3 regions of the Peribacillus sp. FSL K6-5616 genome follow, and region 2 is predicted to be linked to each of the others. Evidence: predicted binding sites of a transcription regulator. Region 2 holds the regulator's gene; each other region holds the start of a gene.
What was found. The regulator Rex, encoded in region 2, represses fermentation and respiration genes when NADH is low (regulators of the CRP and FNR family bind a similar motif). The targets are predictions, from matches to a motif close to TTGTGAAATATTTCACAA.
Positions count from the first base shown of each region.

Region 1: MHB45_RS19580 (DUF1641 domain-containing protein) is a predicted target of Rex. The motif match lies at 1,849-1,866, and genes of this name have one in related genera.
Region 3: qoxA (cytochrome aa3 quinol oxidase subunit II) is a predicted target of Rex. The motif match lies at 1,620-1,637, and genes of this name have one in related genera.

Region 1 is NZ_JBBOYT010000001.1:4,045,692-4,048,976, forward strand. It holds gene MHB45_RS19570 (hydantoinase/oxoprolinase family protein) at 1-950, opposite strand, end outside; gene MHB45_RS19575 (hypothetical protein) at 1,424-1,594, opposite strand; gene MHB45_RS19580 (DUF1641 domain-containing protein) at 1,916-2,347, shown strand; gene MHB45_RS19585 (NAD(P)/FAD-dependent oxidoreductase) at 2,387-3,285, shown strand, end outside.
Region 2 is NZ_JBBOYT010000001.1:5,380,565-5,383,849, reverse strand. It holds gene groL (chaperonin GroEL) at 1-1, opposite strand, end outside; gene groES (co-chaperone GroES) at 60-344, opposite strand; gene MHB45_RS26250 (CPBP family intramembrane glutamic endopeptidase) at 678-1,403, shown strand; gene MHB45_RS26245 (YdiK family protein) at 1,400-1,612, shown strand; gene MHB45_RS26240 (redox-sensing transcriptional repressor Rex) at 1,641-2,300, opposite strand; gene moaC (cyclic pyranopterin monophosphate synthase MoaC) at 2,334-2,840, opposite strand; gene MHB45_RS26230 (ABC transporter ATP-binding protein) at 2,974-3,285, shown strand, end outside.
Region 3 is NZ_JBBOYT010000001.1:74,213-77,497, forward strand. It holds gene MHB45_RS00380 (S1C family serine protease) at 1-65, shown strand, start outside; gene MHB45_RS00385 (hypothetical protein) at 321-635, shown strand; gene qoxA (cytochrome aa3 quinol oxidase subunit II) at 1,757-2,686, shown strand; gene qoxB (cytochrome aa3 quinol oxidase subunit I) at 2,761-3,285, shown strand, end outside.

The sequences.
Region 1 (3,285 bases), 1.3 Mb from region 2:
ATCGGATATCCATACTCGATATACCAATCTTTAGTAATCCGCAAATCCCCTTCATGCATCAAGGAAATATCAGTGCTTGTTCCTCCCATATCCAGACCAATGGCATTATTAAAGCCGCAAAGCTGGGCGATATGTTTACTGGCAATCGCACCTGCAGCGATTCCGGAGCTTGCAAGCCTTGCCGCATAACGAGGAACGGTTTGGGATGTCATCACCCCTCCGCCTGAGTGAAGCACTAATATGTCATCTTCATATCCCCGTTTATTCATTTCACCTTCAAGGGTTTTAATATAGTTGCTGACAGTCGGTCCTAAAACGGCATTGACAATCGTCGTACTCATGCGCTCATGCTCAAAAATCTCAGGAAGGACTTCACTTGAAATGCATATATAGACATCCGGGAATTCCTCCTGGATGATTCGTTTCACTTTCGCCTCATTGCTTCCATTTACATACGAGTTCATGAAGCAAACCGCAATAGATTCGGTACCGCGTCGTTTTAATTTCCTTGCCAGTGACCGTACTTCCTCTTCATTGATTTCCGTCAAGACATTCCCTGCAAAATCGATGCGCTCTTCCACTTCAAAACGGTCTCTTCCTTGAATGTACGGTTTGGCTACATCATCATATGTATCCCATAACTCAAGCTTGGTTCCTCGGCGGATTTCCGATACATCCCGAAATCCAGCGGATGTGATCAATGCTGTCTTTGGCAACTTCCTTTCAATCAAGGCATTGGTGCCCACTGTTGTCCCATGGGAAAAAACTTTAATATTTTCACAATCGATTTCCGCTTTCGCAATTCCATCCAAAATACCGACCTCTGGATTCAGAGGAGTCGACGACGTTTTCGTGATCGAAATTTCCTTCGTGCTTTCATCAAAAACGAAAACATCCGTAAATGTTCCGCCTACATCAATTGCGAGCCTAGTTTGCTTCGTACCTATCATATAATTCCCACCCCTGCTACAAGATTTAAGATACTTTTTACCTTTTGACATTCTCTCGCGCCATTTGCATCGCTAAATACAACTGTGTGAATGAGTAGCAGCCAGCCGCTGGATTTTCTCAGGCCAAAAACGGGACAAGGTGAATGATGAAATAAAAAAAACCAGTCATATCAATAAGAAATAATTGATATAACTGGTTTTTGATCTAGGATTAGCTTCGCTGGCCAGCGAAGTCTATTAGATTCGACAGTTATTTATAGATTCATCTTTTTAAGTCACCGAGTCCATTTTAGGCGATGGCAGAGTAGAAAACTACCTGTTTACACCATGGCTATATACCTTATCTTACGTCAATTCATGATAAAGTCAAGGCCATTTTTAGAATATTGAAATAACTCCAGTTTGAGAATGAAGAGTCGATTTATTACAAAAATAAGTAAGCATAACTGTTTGGCTATGCTTACACAACAATATTATTTATCAGGTGTTTCCGATGTGCCTTCCTCGCTGTTTTTGAGGTAAACTTCAGAAATTCCATTCATACCTTCCATTAGTTGCGCTTTAGTATATTCCATACTGCCAACCAGTTTATGAAGCTTCTTATCATTATTCTCTTCTGTAAGTTTAGATTCTGAATCAGTCACATTTATTCACCTCCATCATTTAGGATGGCAAATCAAGATGGAAATATGTATGAAAGGCGTCGATGGCAGACACCCTCTTAAAGTGCACTTTAGGAAAAAACAGGTAATTTTCGTTAAAATCTGTACTTCAAATAAGCAGGAAAAGATGATTTTATGAATCTTTTTTAAAAAATCAGCTGTTTTCAAGCCACTAAAGGGATATACTATAGTTTAGCTTTTATTACATTTTTGTTAGTATTTTTTCTTGTCTCACATTGTGTAATATTTTACAAGTTTTTCTTATTACATCAACAAAATGCTTATTGCAAAGGAGAATTGGATATGTCAGAAACGATTACCCAATCACAAACTGAACAACTTAATGCCCGCCAAAAACAATTAGATGTACTGGACCAATTATTGAAGCCTGAGGTTCAGGAATCATTGAACACTTTAGTCGAGCAGTTACCAAAACTAACTGAGTTAGTGAATATTTTAACAAAGTCTTATGATTTCGCTCAATCGGTTGCGACTGATGATGTGTTGAAAAATGATACGGTCAGCGCCATTTCGGAGATCGCGACACCTGTGGTCCATTCAGTGAAAGGACTTGCAGCAAATGCCATCGAAGCTAAGGATCGTGCAGAAGCGAATAATGATGTGATCGGTCTTTTTGGTCTGTTAAGGATGATGAAAGATCCGGAAGCACAAAAGCTTTTCCGTTTCGCCCAAGCTTTTCTTGAAGTCTCTGCAGAACGTAAAAACCAAAAATAATTTGATAAACTTTCAATCAGTAAGGACGGGGGATTAACTATGTCAAAACAAATCGTCATCTTAGGTGCAGGTTACGCAGGATTACTATCTGCTTTATCCGTACGTGAATATTACAATAAAGATGAAGTGCAGGTTACGGTGGTGAACCAATTTCCAACGCACCAAATCATCACCGAATTGCACCGTCTTGCAGGCGGATCCATTTCTGAACAAGCCGTTTCCATTCCGTTGGAAAAGCTTTTCAAAGGAAAAGATATCGACCTTGTCATTTCCAAAGTGGAGTCATTCTCGGTTGATAATAAAGAAGTGAAACTTGCCAATGGTTCCACATTATCTTATGATGCCCTGGTTGTTGCTTTGGGAAGCCAAACAGGATTCTTCGGCATTCCGGGACTTGAGGAAAACAGCATGGTCTTGAAATCCGTAAATGATGCTAACAAGATTTACAAACATATCGAAGATCGCATCCGCGAATATTCTCAAACGAATAATGAAGCGGACGCAACCATCGTGATCGGCGGCGGCGGATTGACGGGCGTTGAGTTAATCGGTGAAATCGTGGACCATTTCCCTAAAATCGCCAAAAAGTTCGGAGTGGACTTCAAGGACTTGAAAATCAAGCTTGTGGAAGCTGGTCCAAAAATCCTTCCGGTCCTGCCTGATCACTTAATCGAACGTGCCATGACAAGCTTGGAAGCACGCGGCGTTGAATTCTTGACAGGTCTGCCTGTAACGGGTGTTAAAGGAAATCGAATCGAATTGAAAGATGGACAAACGATAACGGCCAATACGCTTGTTTGGACAGGCGGAGTTGCGGCTCTTCCTATCGTAGGCGAATCAGGCCTTGAAGTGGATCGCGGCAAAGCAACCGTCAATGAGTATTTGCAATCCAAATCCCATAAAGACGTATTCGTTGTCGGCGACAGTGCCGTTGCGTT
Region 2 (3,285 bases):
TTTATAAGTACCTCCCTAAAATTTAAGAAAATTTTCGTTCAGTTAAGTATGATGTATAATTAGCCGATAACAGCTAGAATGTCGCTTTCACGTAAAATTAAGTATTCAGTGTCTTCGTATTTAACTTCAGTACCTGCATATTTTGAGAAGATAATTAGATCGCCTTGGGCAACCTCTAAAGCAACACGTTCGCCATTTTCAAGGACACGGCCAGTACCAACTGCTACTACCTTACCTTCTTGTGGCTTTTCTTTAGCAGTATCAGGAAGAACAATACCGCTTGCAGTTTTTTCTTCAGTTTGAACTAGTTCAATAATAACGCGATCACCTAATGGTTTTAACAAGTGAAACAACCTCCTCATATTCTCTTGATAATTTGTTTCATGATTATTAGCACTCTTCATCATCGAGTGCTAACACATTTATAATATTAAATAAACCGAGCCTTTTTTGCAAGTATCTTATTGAAAATTTTTTATTAATTTCTGATAAATTACGGGTAAACTACTTTAGCATAATGATTTCCTAAACATAGTCATTGAAATGTCATGTTAGGGGTACCTTTAAGTGGTGTTCTTCCCCAATTTTTGATACCATTTTGTAGTATGCGTTTATAGATTGTCCCCATGTCAGTAACGTTCCAAGCGGATGGGTGACTATAAAAGGAGTTTTCATTTTTGAAAAAAGAATATTGGTTCGTCATCATCACTTATATTGCCATGCAATTATCCAGTATTGTCGGGGTACCCATTTTCATGCTGATCGGGTCTTATACCGGAATGCCGGCTGATGAACTCGAAGTGAAATCTGCAGCATACTGGATAGTTTTCAGTTTTCTCGCTGCTTTATTCTTGATTCTTTTTTTAATGAGAAAAGATATGAGGGAAAAGCTGGACACGAGAAACCAAACTTCCGTATCCATGTCCATATTATGGGCAATTGCAGGAGTGTTCATGGCTCTTTTTGCGCAAAGCATTGCCGGAAGCATTGAACAAATGCTTGGGGTGGAGTCTGAATCTGAAAATACGCAGCAACTCATTTCACTCATTTACAAAGTCCCCATGGTCATTTTCGTCACTTCAGTAATTGGACCTATATTGGAAGAATTAATTTTCCGTAAAATCATTTTCGGATCACTTCATAAACGCTTTAACTTCTTTATTTCAGCTTTAATCAGCTCAGTTATTTTCGGCTTGGCGCATGGTGAATTTGAACATCTTCTTTTATATACGGCAATGGGCTTCACTTTTGCTTTCCTTTATGCGAAAACAGGCCGCATTCTCGTATCCATGAGCGCTCATATTGCGATGAACACGCTTGTTATCATCCTTCAAGTGGTATATCGGGAGGATATTGAGAAGATGCTAGATACTGCACAGGCCTTCATCGGAGGTTTATTATGAAACGTCAATCACCATTATTCATGGGCATCATTTATGCAGGCTTAGGAGCTCTTTTTACCGCTATCGCAATTCAAACCGTCAATTCTTCAGGATGGGGACTCTTTGCCTACATACTTGTCCTTATTGCGACTCTTGATTTTGGATCGGGATTACGCATGATCATGCTGCACTTTAAGATTAAATCCGCACAAAAAAATAAGAAAAAATAAAAAAACGCTGCATGGCTGCAGCGTTTTTTCATTCCTCCAAAGCGGCTTCTTCCACTACCGGATAATGTTTCAGGAAGTAGATGAGCGACTGAAGTTCCACGGCCAGGTCAATGTGGTGGACCCTTATGGATGGCGGCACGGTCAGCCGTGCAGGTGTGAAATTCAATATTCCTTTTATGTCAGCTTTGACTAGACGATCGGTTATCGTCTGGGCTACCTGTGCAGGCACTGTCAATATAGCCGCAGTAATATTATTTTCCTGCAATAGTGTATCGATTTGATCCATATGGTAGATGGGCACATCAGCTATTCGCTTGCCGACCTTTTCTTCAGAAACTTCGAAAGCCATTTCAATTTTTGTATTATTATTTTTCATGAAATTGTAATTTAAAAAAGCGGTTCCTAAATTCCCCACTCCGATTAAAGCGACTTTGGTCAATTCGTCTTGATCTAGTGTTTTCCTGAAGAAGGATAATAAATAATTGACATTGTAGCCGTAGCCTTTTTTCCCAAGCGCGCCAAAGTAGGAAAAATCACGGCGAATGGTAGCAGAATCCACTTTTACGGCTTCACTTAGCTCAGCCGAGGAAACTCTTTGTTTGCCTGAGGAATGTAAGTTCTTTAAAAATCGATAATACAATGGCAACCTTTTGGCTGTTGCCTGCGGTATCTTTGGGTCATGGTTCATTGTTCTTCCCCGCCTTCACACATGCTTTTCAACTTAATCTCTATCTGTTCGTTTTACTTGCCTTTTATAATCGCTACTAGACACTCCGCCTGTTTTCTCCACTAAGAATGTAGGCCCGATCACCATTCCCTTATCAATGGCCTTACACATGTCATAAACAGTCAAGGCAGTCACGGATGCAGCTGTTAACGCTTCCATTTCCACACCTGTACTCCCTTTTGTCTTAGCTTCCGTTTCAATCCTAAGCCTATATCCTTGTTCTTCTTTTTCCCAATCAAAGGCTATATTGACCCCTTGCAGAGCAATGGGATGGCACATCGGAATTATATTGGATGTATTTTTGCTGGCCATGATTCCTGCAACTTGTGCAACAGCCAGTACATCCCCTTTTTTCATTTTATGGTTCGTGACCAATTCATATATTTCATCATTCAATAAAATGCTCGACTGAGCCACTGCCGTCCGGGTTGTTTCAGGCTTAGCACTCACATCGACCATTTTGGCCCTGCCCTGTTCATTAAAATGCGTTAAGTCTCCCATTTAAGTAACCCCTCCTAAATCATACACTATTATTCCACTTTATGTAACAGCTTTTCTTTCAGCTTGGAACCAAGCTGTTGCCGATAATAACTAAAATACGTTAAACTAACAGTAATCAATTGAGGTGAAATCTATGATTTTATTACAAATCAATCAACTATCGAAATATTATGGAGCTGAACTTATTTTATCAAATATGAAGCTCGAAGTTCAAAATAAAGATCGAATTGCCCTTGTCGGCCGAAATGGCGCCGGCAAATCCACTCTGCTAAAAATCATTGCCGGGCAGCTTTCCCATGATGGCGGTGAAATAATCAAACCAAAAGGCGTCACCATCGGCTATATGGCCCAGGATACTGGATTGGAATCCGAATTGACCATTTGGGATGAAATGCTTACTGTATTCACTGATCTTATAGAGCAGGAAAAGGAACTGCGTCGCCTT
Region 3 (3,285 bases), 5.3 Mb from region 2:
TAAAAATTAAAGTATATCGAGGTACTGAAGAGAAAACGGTAACGATAACCTTGCAAAAACCATAGAAAGAGATAAGGCACCTGATCATTCATCAGGGGCCTTTTATTTAGAAGTTTTTAATAGTATACAAAAGGTTAATAACGGAAAAATAGATAGTGTATTTGCACTGTTTTACATATTTTTCATATAGGCTTGAATGCCTAAGAGTGAATGGTAGCGGCTTCTATTTGTCAAGGTTTTCATCGTTAATATGTTAAAAAATAGAAAAGATTTGACAAATTTGTGAAATGTCATAAAATAGAAAGAAAGGGGATGAAATTATGGAAGCTAATCAGAAGATGTTAGATGCAGTGAAATGGGTATCGGGCACAGGTTGTGTAATCGGATTTATTATTTTTGCTTTAAGTTTTTTTGTAAGCGATTACAATAAGGATTATATATTTACCGTTGTTGGAATCGCCATCACACTAAGTGCAGCTGCCATTTTTCTAGTTGGTATATTTTTTGTCCTGACAGAAGAAATGGTAATGAATACACATAAAGGTGAAAGAATTGAACCGGAAACGACTAAAATCATAAAAATGAAATCAAAGGCTAAAACTCATACAAAAAGAAGTACGGAATTCAGTAACTAAAACCGAGAATATAGCGTAATGAACTGGCTCACTATCATCAGGTTCACTAACATGTTTGAACAAAACTAGCTGATTCGTTTATCAGGGAGCCAATTTGATTCCAATCATCGAATGCGCTTTCATATCATTTGTAACGATTAAATTTTAATACAATACACGGCACTCGTTATGTATTAAAATATTTTAAGGAACCCTTTCATTGAATGCATACGATGTGCTTGGATATCCAAACAGAACTGCCCGTATTCAGGAAGTTCTAACTTTACATTTTGAACTATATCCACGAGAAAAGGACATTTTTTCAAAGTCCTTTTTTTGTGGTTTTTTTTTGTACTTTTACTTGAAGATGCAATAAGGAAGTCGTGGGCTTCAAAGGAGGAGTTGAATGAACCGCCAAATGTCCTTTTCCAATAATGGTTTCAGTCCTATCCTGCTGACTGATAAACATGAACAGTTGCAACAAGTTTGACCGACCCCTGAATTATTTCATCCATGACTACTGCTAAAGCCTGTTTAGGAATACTGAGGGCAATGAGTATTGTGAGGGGAAAGAGCCCAATTACACACTCATGGTTTCCTTATATATATATAATATTGACCAGTGTTGGATCCTAAGAGTTTTGAGGCCTGGATTCAACATCGTATCCAGTGCGGTTATCATTTACCAACTTCCATGGCCGGGTTTAAAAAATCCGTTTTAAATCATGTTTTCCAACGATAAACACCTACTTGACAGGATAGGTAATATCATTCATATTCTTGAGTGGGGTTGAGGCAATATACACGGTGAGTATAATGAGGAATTTTCATTTCATTATATTAGAGTAATAATAAACGGATAGTGGATCGGTAATATATGCAATCCTGTACTGATAAGTGAATTTCCATAGGTATGTTATTAAACAATTATTATATTTCATTTGCTGAAGATTTTCGAACATTTCCGTTCATTTACCATCTTCTTACTGCTCTTTAATGAACTTTATGTGACAGATGTCACTTTGTATTGTCTTTTTTTAGACTTGGGATTAATATTGGTATGTCGGGGTTTGTGAACATGGTAACACTTTGTCCGAATAATTACCAATTGGAATTTTATTATGTAAGAAAGGGGTAGTACTATGAAAATAAAATGGGCTCTATTAACTATACTTTTTACTATTGCCACTGTGCTAACCGGTTGCGATAACCCATTAATGGTCTTGGACCCTAAAGGGCCAGTAGCTGCAACACAAGCAGATGTTATTATGATTTCGATATGGACAATGGCCTTTGTCGTCCTTGTCGTTATGGTACTGTATATTTTCATGATAATGAAATATCGTGCTTCCAAACAACGTGATGATTATGAACCGCCTCATATTGAAGGAAGTAAGGTTCTTGAAATAATTTGGGTTGCGATCCCAATTTTAATCGTCGCTTTCCTATCCGTTGTTACTGTTAAAACAACAAATGAAGTTGAGGCAACACCTAAAGGATACGGAGATCAAGAGCCTTTAATTATTTACGCTTCATCTTCCAACTGGAAGTGGCATTTTAGTTATCCGGAAGAAGATATCGAAACAGTCAACTATCTGTTTTTACCTACTAACCGACCAATTGAATTTAAACTTTACTCATTCGGTCCAATCTCAAGTTTCTGGATTCCGCAACTTGGAGGACAAAAATACGCGATGTCGGACATGGTTAACACGTTGCACTTAGCAGCTGATGTACCAGGAGAGTATATGGGTCGAAATTCAAACTTCAGTGGTTCAGGTTTTGCTCAGCAAACGTTCAACGTTAATGTACTTTCTGCAGAAGAATACGATAAGTGGGTAGATGAAATTAAAGCTACTGCTAAACCGATTACTGAGGAAAAATTCAATGAATTATTAAAACCTGGTCATGTGGGACAATCCACTTACACTGGAACTCACTTAGAGTTTTCACCAGCTCCTGAAGGGGAAAATGCTGGTCATGACCACGGATCTTCTGATACTGAAGAACATGATTCCAAGGATTCACACGAGGAACATTCAGAACACAGCAACATGAATCATGATCACTAAGAATTAATTTTCGTTCGATAAAACAACTAGGTTTACAAGATAAGGAATATTTTCCTGAAAGGAGTCACAAAAGTATGGATTACTTTGATCGATTTGCCGTACCTCATCCAAGTCCTGCGATTTATGCATCCATGGTTGCGATTGGTTTAACCATGATTGCGGTTGTTGCCGGAATTACCTATTTTAAAAAATGGGGTTACTTATGGCGTGAGTGGTTAACAACGGTTGACCATAAACGTATTGGTATCATGTACATCTTGGCAGCACTGCTTATGCTCTTCCGTGGTGGCGTCGATGCTCTTATGATGCGTGCTCAAACGGCTATTCCAGATAACGGTCTTTTGGATGGACAGCATTATAATGAGGTATTTACAACACACGGGGTCGTCATGATCCTGTTCATGGCTATGCCATTTATCATTGGGTTAATGAACATTGTTACACCATTACAAATTGGAGCGCGTGACGTAGCATTTCCACGTCTGAACGCAGTAAGCTTCTGGTTATTCTTCATGGGGGCAATGCTATTTAACATCTCTTTCGTAGTCGGTGGTTCCCCTGATGCAGGCTGGACATCTTACTTCCCGCTGGCAAGTAAC